3 linked regions of the Methylosinus sp. H3A genome follow. The protein of the gene in region 2 interacts with the protein of the main gene of each other region in a pairwise test. Links are inferred from orthologs where the notes say so. Each region holds a gene or a part of one and is shown on either strand. Other genes may lie near its edges. The genes, in order: IY145_RS05490, IY145_RS14790 and IY145_RS03115.

Evidence for each region.
Region 1: the proteins of IY145_RS14790 (region 2) and IY145_RS05490 interact in binary tests that used the Escherichia coli proteins (3 or more experiments, as listed by UniProt). The link is inferred for Methylosinus sp. H3A from one-to-one orthologs.
Region 3: the proteins of IY145_RS14790 (region 2) and IY145_RS03115 interact in binary tests that used the Escherichia coli proteins (3 or more experiments, as listed by UniProt). The link is inferred for Methylosinus sp. H3A from one-to-one orthologs.

Annotation. Positions count from the first base shown.
Region 1 is NZ_JADNQW010000005.1:511,365-514,398, forward strand. What follows is about bases 110-2,993. They hold IY145_RS05490 (sulfate/molybdate ABC transporter ATP-binding protein), read right to left. Parts: upstream 2,151-2,993; coding sequence 1,068-2,150; downstream 110-1,067. Other genes in these bases: IY145_RS05480 (UDP-N-acetylglucosamine-peptide N-acetylglucosaminyltransferase), read right to left, coding at 110-494; IY145_RS05485 (VOC family protein), read right to left, coding at 676-1,047; cysW (sulfate ABC transporter permease subunit CysW), read right to left, coding at 2,164-2,993. In the rest of the region: more of IY145_RS05480, read right to left, coding at 1-109; more of cysW, read right to left, coding at 2,994-3,034. UniProt on the Escherichia coli protein: Part of the ABC transporter complex CysAWTP involved in sulfate/thiosulfate import. Responsible for energy coupling to the transport system.
Region 2 is NZ_JADNQW010000005.1:2,528,404-2,531,455, reverse strand. The notes cover bases 59-2,960. They hold IY145_RS14790 (glutamate-5-semialdehyde dehydrogenase), read right to left. Parts: upstream 2,205-2,960; coding sequence 912-2,204; downstream 59-911. Other genes in these bases: gmd (GDP-mannose 4,6-dehydratase), read left to right, coding at 2,503-2,960; IY145_RS14795 (nicotinate-nucleotide adenylyltransferase), read right to left, coding at 62-697; IY145_RS14800 (hypothetical protein), read left to right, coding at 59-109. Outside these bases: more of IY145_RS14800, read left to right, coding at 1-58; more of gmd, read left to right, coding at 2,961-3,052. UniProt on the Escherichia coli protein: Catalyzes the NADPH-dependent reduction of L-glutamate 5-phosphate into L-glutamate 5-semialdehyde and phosphate. The product spontaneously undergoes cyclization to form 1-pyrroline-5-carboxylate.
Region 3 is NZ_JADNQW010000005.1:54,902-58,050, reverse strand. Bases 71-3,069 are described here. They hold IY145_RS03115 (LytTR family DNA-binding domain-containing protein), read left to right. Parts: upstream 71-1,181; coding sequence 1,182-1,958; downstream 1,959-3,069. Other genes in these bases: IY145_RS03110 (ankyrin repeat domain-containing protein), read right to left, coding at 1,997-2,830; IY145_RS03120 (sensor histidine kinase), read left to right, coding at 76-1,185; IY145_RS03125 (LuxR C-terminal-related transcriptional regulator), read right to left, coding at 71-100. In the rest of the region: more of IY145_RS03125, read right to left, coding at 1-70. UniProt on the Escherichia coli protein: Member of the two-component regulatory system BtsS/BtsR, which is part of a nutrient-sensing regulatory network composed of BtsS/BtsR, the low-affinity pyruvate signaling system YpdA/YpdB and their respective target proteins, BtsT and YhjX.

The sequences.
Region 1 (3,034 bases), 2.0 Mb from region 2 along the record:
ATCAATATGTCCACCTCGTCGCGATGGATCGCGCGCGCGGCGTCGCCGTCCGAGAGCGCCCTTATATCGACGAAGGAGTCGAAGGCGCCGACGAGCCGGTGGCGCATCGCCTTCCCGTCATCGGCTCCATAGGAATAGGCATTCACGCAGAAGCGCTCGCGATCATGCGCCTCGAGCGTCTCGATCAGCAGCAGCGCTGTCGCATGGTCGTGGAAATCATTGGAGAGATAGCCGAGCTTGATCTTTCGTCCGTCCGCGGCGCGGAAACGAAAGTCCAGCGTATGCCGCTGCGCCGCCGCCGCGGTGCGCCGATCGCGCGTCCATAGCTCGGAGCAACGCCGCTGATCCGTCGCGCCGACGCCGGGCTGCGACAGGAGCAGAAAGGGCGACAATGCGCCGGAGCCGTCCGCCGTGAGAAGATCGTCGAGCGCTTTCGCATCCTCTGCGAAATCGTCCCATTCGCACATGCTGCGGCTGCGTCCGGGCGATCGCATCGCCGTCTCCCAGGTCGAAGTGCCTTCGCCTGGGCATGAGGGCGCATGTCGCCTTCCGGATCAGACACTCGAAGGGAAGCAATCGATGCGCCATCTCTTCCCACTCTCAGGGGAAAAGCGCGGCCGCATGGCGGCCCTCGGCTGCTATTTCACGAAAGACCGTTCCCGCGTCTCGGCAAAGCTACTGGCATACCGCTTCCAGCCGGTGTCCGTCGAGATCGATAACGAAAGCGGCGTAGTAGCTCGGCCCATAGTGCGGCCGCAGGCCGGGCGCTCCGTCGTCCTGCGCGCCGTGCGCGAGCGCCTCGGCATGGAAAGCGCGAACGGCCTCAGGAGTTGGGGCGACGAAAGCCAGATGAAAGCCCGCGTCGACGCCTATGTCGGACGCCGAGCGTTGCTTCAGAGCAAAAGGCTCACGCCCGTCCGGCGTCCCATAGCCGACCGACTTGGGTCCGGTGTAGAGCCGCACAAAGCCGAGCGCGGCAAGGATGGCGTCATAAAACACCACCGCCTGCCCGAGATCGGACACGCCGATGGACAGATGGCAGATCATCATCCAGCCGCTGGGCCCCCTCAGATCCCAGCGCCGTCGCCGAGCGTCTCCTCGGCCGCCGTCGAGAAAATCCGCACATTGTTCAGCGACAGCGGCACGCTGCTGCCGAGCTTCGCGCCCTCGCGGTCATCCGTGTCGACCTCGACCGTCTGGTCGTAGCCGGGAATGGAGATCGAGGCGCGCAGGCCGGCCGCCGTGCGGCGCACCGCCTCGACGCGCCCCTCGAGCGCGCCGATCGAGCCCCCGTGCAGAGCGATATCGGCGGGACGGAAATAGACGCGCGCCGGTCCGTTGCGCAGATTTTCCGAGGAGACGTGCAGCTCCTTGCCCTGAAAGATCACCTTGCCGTCGGCGACCTGCACCGGCAGCGCCAGCGCCTCGCCGACAAAGGAGAGCACGAAGGGCGAAGCCGGCCGGTCATAGAGCTCGTCCGGCGTGCCGATCTGCTCGATACGGCCCTTGTCCAGCACGACGACGCGATCGGCGAGCTCCATCGCCTCATCCTGGTCGTGGGTCACGAAGACGGTGGTCAGCCCGGTCTGGCGATGCACGTCGCGCAGCCAGCGGCGCAAATCCTTGCGCACGCGCGCGTCGAGCGCGCCGAAAGGCTCGTCCAGCAACAGCACGCGCGGCTCGATGGCGAGCGCGCGTGCGAGCGCCACGCGCTGCCGCTGACCGCCGGAGAGCTGCGCCGGATAGCGCGCGCCGAGCCCGTCGAGCTGCACGAATTCGAGCAGCTTTCTCGCGCGCTCGACAATCTCCGCGCGGGAGGGACGCGAACGGCGCGGACGCACCTTCAGCCCATAGGCGATATTGCCGGCGACGGTCAGATGCTTGAACAGCGCATAGTTCTGGAACACGAAGCCGACGCGCCGCTCCTGCACGGAAAGCGTCGTGGCGTCCTCGCCGTCGAAGAAAATGCGGCCGCGCTCGGGAGAGGAGAGCCCGGCGATGGCGCGCAGCAGCGTGGTCTTGCCCGAGCCCGACGGTCCGAGCAGAGCAACGAGCTCGCCGCGCGCAATCGTCAGATTGACGTCGCGCAACGCAGGATAATCGCCGAAATCTTTCTCGACGCCCTCGATGCGAATCTCGACGCCCTGCAGATGCGGCGCATCCTCAGTGACGGCGTCGACCGGCGATTTGACCGGCGAAGCGCCATTCGAGAAACGTCTTGAATCCAAGAGTGACGAGAGCCAGCCCAGCCAGGAGGGAGGCGAGGGCGAACGCCGAGACGATGTTATACTCATTGTAGAGGATCTCCACCTGGAGAGGTATCGTATTGGTCAGGCCGCGAATATGGCCCGAGACGACCGACACCGCGCCGAACTCGCCCATGGCGCGGGCGTTGGCGAGGAGCACGCCATAGAGCAGGCCCCATTTGATGTTGGGCAATGTCACCGTGAGAAAAGTGCGGAAGCCGCTCGCCCCGAGCGTCAGCGCCGCCTCCTCCTCCACCGTTCCCTGCTCCTGCATGAGCGGGATCAGCTCGCGCGCGACAAAGGGGAAGGTGACGAAGATCGTCGCGAGAACAATGCCCGGAATGGCGAAGACCACCTGAATTCCATGCGCGGACAAAAAGGGCCCGAGAAGTCCCTGCGATCCGAAGACGAGCACATAGACGAGACCGGAAACGACCGGCGAAACGGAGAAAGGCAGATCGATGAGCGTGATCAGCACGCTCTTGCCGGGAAAGGAGAATTTTGCGATCGCCCAGGCCGCGCAGAGGCCGAAGAGGGCGTTGAGCGGCACGACGAACGCCGCGACGATCAGAGTGAGGCGGATCGCGGCGCGCGCATCCGGCTCGTCGAAGGTCGTGAAAAAGGCGCCCGCGCCCTTGGCTAAGGCCTCGGTGAAGACGACGGCGAGCGGCATCAGCAGGAACAGGCCGAGAAAGGCCACTGAGACGCCGATCAACAAATAGCGCGTGAACGGAGTCTCCTCTGTCACGCTGCGCGGCGCAGAGATCGGAACGGCGGAAGCGAGCGCC
Region 2 (3,052 bases):
TCACCCTTATGACGAAGGCACGGTCTGGACCTATGTGCTGGTCGTCGTGCCGATGATCGGCCTAGGGGCCGCCCTGCTCTGGTGGCAGCGCCGCAGCGCCGGCAAATAATTTCGCGCTGCGCAGCGCGGTGGAAGACTGCGCGACGCGCGGTGCGTGCAGATAGACGAAAGCGGGCGGCGCGGCGTCTGCGAGCAACGGCGCCGCGCGCTCTGGCAGGCGCGCGCGAGAAAAGCGCTGCGCCGCCTTGGCGGACATCGCCCGGAAGGTCGCGCCCGGCCGATCGACGATGGCGATGGGCGTCGTCCGCGCAATCTCCTCCCAATCGCGCCAGCGGTCGAATTGCAACAGATTATCCGCGCCCATGATCCAGACGAAACGCACATGCGGACAGCGCCGATGCAGGAAGCGCAGCGTATCGGCGGTGTAGCGCGCGCCGATCTCCGCCTCGAGGCCGGTGACGAGGATGCGCGGATCACGGGCGAGCTTTCTCGCCGCTGCGATGCGCTGCGCGAGCGAAGCGAGGCCGGCGGTCTGCTTCAGCGGATTGCCGGGCGTCACCAGCCACCAGAGCCGATCGAGCGCGAGCCGCCGCAGCGCGACTTGCGAGACATGGGCGTGCCCCTCGTGCGGCGGATCGAAGGAGCCGCCGAAGAGGCCGATCCGCATCCCCGGCGCATGGGGCGGCAGGCGGATCATCGCGCGATCTTCGAATGTTCGCGCCCCTTCTCCCGTTTACGGGAGAAGGTGGCCCGGCGAAGCCGGGTCGGATGAGGGCCGCCGCGGTTTTCGGCATACGAACCGAATTGCCGCCGACGATCGCGATAATCGCCGGGGCCCTCATCCGACCTCGCTTCGCGAGGCTGCCTTCTCCCGCAAGCGGGAGAAGGATGCGCGCACGAAGATCGCGCGCTCATCCCCTCACCTGCCCGGCGCCATGCACGCGATATTTGAACGACGTCAGCTGCTCGACGCCGACCGGCCCGCGCGCATGCATGCGGCCCGTCGCTATGCCGATCTCGGCGCCGAAGCCGAACTCGCCGCCATCGGCGAATTGCGTCGAGGCGTTGTGCAGCACGATCGCCGAATCCACCTCGGCCATGAAGCGCCGCGCCACATCCTCGTTCTGCGTGATGATGCAATCGGTGTGATGCGAGCCGTAGGTTTCAATATGCGCGATCGCCGCCTCGAGCCCGTCGACGACGCGCACGGCGATGATGGCGTCGAGATATTCGGCGCGCCAATCCTCCTCGCTCGCCGGCAGCACGCGCGCGTCGGCCGCCTGCGCGGCGTCGTCGCCGCGCACTTCACAGCCGGCGTCGAGCAGCATCTTCACCAGCGGCGACAGATGTGTGGCGGCACAGGCGCGATCGACCAGCAGCGTCTCGGCGGCGCCGCAAACGCCGGTGCGGCGCAGCTTGGCGTTGAGCAAGATGCGTCTCGCCATGTCGAGATCCGCTTCCGCATGGACGAAGACATGAACAATGCCCTCGAGATGCGCGAAAACCGGCACGCGCGCCTCATGCTGCACGCGCGCGACGAGGCTCTTGCCGCCGCGCGGCACGATGACGTCGATATTGCCGTCGAGCCCGGCGAGCATGGCGCCGACGGCGGCGCGGTCGGCGATGGGCACGAGTGAGATCGCCGCCTCCGGCAGACCCGCCGCGACGAGACCGGCGACGAGACATTCATGGATCGCGCGCGAGGAGCGCAGGCTCTCCGAGCCGCCGCGCAATATGGCGGCGTTGCCGGCCTTGAGGCAGAGGGCGCCGGCGTCGGCGGTGACATTGGGCCGGCTCTCATAAATGACGCCGATGACGCCCAGCGGCGTCGCGACGCGTTCGATGAGCAGACCGTTCGGCCGCTCGAAGGAGGCGAGCAGACGGCCGACGGGATCGGGCAGATCGGCGATCTCCTCGAGGCCGCGGGCCATCGCCTCGACGCGCTGGTCGTCGAGCGTCAGCCGATCGAGGTAGGAGGCGACCGTTCCGCGGCCTCTCGCCTCCGCCACATCGAGCGCATTGGCGGCGAGCAGAGCCGGCGCGCGCCGACGCAATTCCGACGCCGCCGCGCGCAAAGCCGCATTCTTGACCTCGGCCGGAGCCAGCGCGACCGCCCGCGCCGCCTGCCGGGCGCTGCGGCCGAGCTCGGCCATCAGATCGCCCAACTCCCGCTCCCCCGTCACGACTGCTTCCGCTCGCGCCATTTTTTTCGCCTTTTCCGCTGCTCGCGATCCGCTACCATGAATCGCCCTGCGCCCGAAAGCGGGCTCGAATCGAGCAGACTTGCCTTCCGACGAGGCCTTTTGTAATACGCCTGCAACTCATATCCACGGCTCGCGGGAATTCGATCTCGAGACATCGCCCGCGGAAGGCGAAAACGGCTCGCTCTCGTTTCCCGAGCCGATCCATTCCCGGGCAAATGCCCGATGGCGCCTCTGGACGCATGCGATGCGGCGTCCCGGCGGGCGTCGGTCGGAGCGCTTCGCCGAAAGAGGTTCTTCTATGACGAAACGCGCGCTGTTGACGGGCATTACCGGGCAGGACGGAGCCTATCTCGCACAACTACTGCTCGGCAAAGGTTATGAGGTCTATGGCGTGATCCGACGCTCCTCGCATCGGGGCGTCGAGGACCATCGGCTCCGCTGGCTCGGCGTCGCCGATGACGTGCATCTGCTCGACGGCGATCTCGGCGATCTCTCGAGCCTGTTGCGCATCGTGCAGGAGGTGAAGCCGGACGAGATCTACAATCTCGCGGCACAGTCCTTCGTCGCCTCCTCCTGGCGCCAGCCGATCCTCACCGCCAACATCACCGCCGTCGCCGTCGCCAATGTGCTCGAGGCGGTGCGGCTCGGCGCTCCCGGCGCGCGCTTCTATCAGGCCTCCTCCTCCGAAATGTACGGCCTCATCCAGGAGCCGATGCAGAGCGAGAAGACGCCCTTCTATCCGCGCAGCCCCTATGCCGTCGCCAAGCTCTACGGTCATTGGATCACCGTCAACTATCGCGAGAGCTTCGGCCTGCACGCCTCCTCGGGCATTCTCTTCAATCATGAGA
Region 3 (3,149 bases), 2.5 Mb from region 2 along the record:
GCGGAAGCGCTGCGGATGGCGCCACGAGTCGGTGAACGGAAGTCGCCGTGGGTAAATCTGAAGAGGAAATGAAGGATGATGAAGCGATCGTCCAACGCATGCGCCATCCGTCAGGCCACAATTCGTTTCGGCCTGATCTATTGGGGTGGCGCGTTCCTTTCATCAGTTGTTCTTTGGATTCTTAAAACAACAGAATCTGTAGACTACACCCAGCGCGTCGCATATATTGCAGAAAAAATTCTTCGATATGGGTCCGGATGGCTTATTACAGCTGGAATTTCGTATATTTTGTTTTGCTTAGATAGGTGGGCGAGCCGTCGCGGGCCATCGGAAAGCTCCCTGCCGATTTTCGTCGTATCCTCCTTCTTGATCTCCCTAGCAGCGGCGCCGGTTTGGGCTGCATTGGGCTATGCCGCTCAAACTGTCTACCCTTTGCCACAACTGGCAGCTCACGACTGGAATAGTTTCATCAACGACACAGCCTTAGGTGCGGCGTTGTTTTTTGGCTGGTCCTGTCTGTTCGTCAGCCTCATCTTCAGTTTCGAACTCCATGACCGCGGACGTCGGCTAGCCGCTGCCCGTGAGGAAGCGCTGTCGGCGCAAATGCGCGCGTTGCGGTACCAGGTAAATCCGCATTTTCTCTTCAACACGCTGAACTCGATCGCCGGCCTGATCGAGGAGGGATCGGCCACCCGCGCCGAGCGCATGGTCCTGTCGCTCTCGACATTCCTGCGCGCGACCTTGTCGCTCGATCCCATGCATGACGTGTCCTTGGCGGATGAGCTGGCTCTTCAGGAGGAATATCTGCAGATAGAGCGTGAACGCTTTTCCGACCGGATGGCGTTCAGCATCGACATGCCCGACGATGTGCGCAGCGCCCTTGTGCCGAGCCTGATCCTGCAGCCGCTGATCGAGAATGCCATCAAGCACGGCGTCGGCGCCACTGTCGGCAAGGTCGAGATCGCGCTGCGCGCGCGCCGTGAGGCAAACCGGCTTCGGGTCACGGTCGAGAACGACATGCCGATGGAGGATGACGGCAAGAAGCCTGCCGGCATGGGAGTCGGATTGCGCAACGTCGCGGAACGTCTGCACGCCCGCTTTCAAGGCGACAGCTCGTTTTCATCCGGCCCGGTCGCGCCCGGCCGCTACCGCGCGTTCATCGAGCTCCCGTGGCGGCTCGCATGAGCGAGCTCACGATTCTCGTCGTCGACGATGAGCCGCTCGCGCGCCGCAGGCTCTTGCGTCTGCTCGCGAAGATGGAATGGGTCGGGCGGATCGACGAAGCCGCCGACGCCAGGGAGGCTCGTCGCGCGGCGGAACAATCTCGGCCCGACATTCTTCTGCTCGACATTCAAATGCCGGGCGGTAGCGGCTTCGATGTTCTGGAAAGCTTCGGACCGGAGCCGCCGGTGGTCGTTTTCGTCACCGCATTCGACCATCACGCCCTACGCGCCTTCGAGGCCAATGCCGTCGACTACGTCACCAAGCCGATCGAGCCGGGGCGCTTCGCTCGCGCCCTGGAGCGCGCGCGGATCGCCGCGGGCGCGCGCCTTCAGGCGGACCGAGTCGCCGAATTGCAGGAAACGATCGCTTCCCTGAAGCGCGCTTTGACCGAACAGCCGAAAAAGCCGACCGAGTTCTGGGTGAAGGCGCAAGGCGAATACTTGCGCGTCACGCTGGCCAATGTGATCCGCTTTCAGGCGGAACGCGATTATGTGCGTATTCATGTCGTCGGCGCGGACTATCTCTTTCAGGAGAGCCTGTCCTCGCTCGAACGCCGTCTCGACGGTGAAGAGTTCCTGCGTATCCATCGCGGAGCGATTGTGCGCCGCAGCGCCATCACGCGTATCAAGCAGGCGCCTTTCGCGGCGCTGATCGCGGTTTTGAGCGATGGTTCGGAAGTGCGCGTGGGGCGAACCTATGCGCCGTCGATCCGCGCGAGGCTCACGCGGGCATAGCGTGAGCGCCTTCTCGGCCGACTTCCTTAGGACCGTGCTCACTGTTCGAGCGGAACGCCGTTCTGTGCTAGCCACTCGGCGACCGCCTGCCGCGCGCGCCGCGCCTCTGCGGTGAGCAGACGCTCCTGCGTCATGAAGAGATAAGGCTGGAAAGTCTTGCCCTGCCGATTGCGTGCCGCGGCCGGGGCTCCTCGCTGCAAGATTCTCAGGACCCGTGCCGGATCGCCGATCTGCGCCGCGACGTGCAGAATTGTATTGCCCATGTTGTCGGAATGATTCAAACGCGCTCCGGCGGCGAGCAACATTTCGAACTGTTGCTCCCGCTCCCACATCAAGGCCGCCATCAAAGGCGTCCTGCCGGTCAACTCATTGCGGGCGTCGACCTCGATGCGGCGCGTCAGCAGCAGGCGCAGATATGCCGGATCGTTCGCTTTGGCGGCAAAGTGAATCGTCGTATCGCCGTCGATTCCGGGCTGCGCAGGGTCGGCGCCGACATTCAGCAGCGCTTGGAAGGCGATATGGCTTTTGTTGAGCATAGCCCATTGCAACAGCGTGACGTTTCTGTCACCTCTCGCTCGCACATCGGCGCCCGCGGCCACGAGCTCTGCGGCGCGCTTGCTGTCCCCCTGCATGGCTGCGTCGAGCAGCGCGACGACCTTAGGGCCGAAGAATATCTCGCGAGAGCTCGGCTCGGCTCCGCTCGGCTTCGGCAATAAGAACTGGAGCAGGCTAATTGCACCCAAGAGAAAATTCCGGCGAGAAAGCCTGGCCGATCGCTTCGCCCAGTTCATGGCGCGGACTTCTTCCACGGCTCGAATGTGCTTAAAGTGTAGCCCGTCTCGCCACTGATGTGGAGCGTCGCGCCTTTGCATTCCCGCAGGCGGGTCTCGAAGCTGTGGCTCGTTTCGATCTGTTCGAGATCTGTCCGAACGCGCCCATGGTGATGCCATACGGTCGCCTGATAACGGGCGCTGTCGGTCTCCGTCCGCTCTATGCCCGCTGTTTCCAGCGACGTCTCATGGTCGGAGCCGTCGGCATCGAGAGTCTTCTTGACGACGCGTTGCTGTTCCTCGGCATATTGGCGCTCGAGTTCCTCGACGCATGCTCGATGCGACGCGAGCGTTTGCGAAGATGGCGGGACTGGCAGCCTGCCGCTCGCATCGGCCGGCTGCGACGCCAGAAAGATCACAA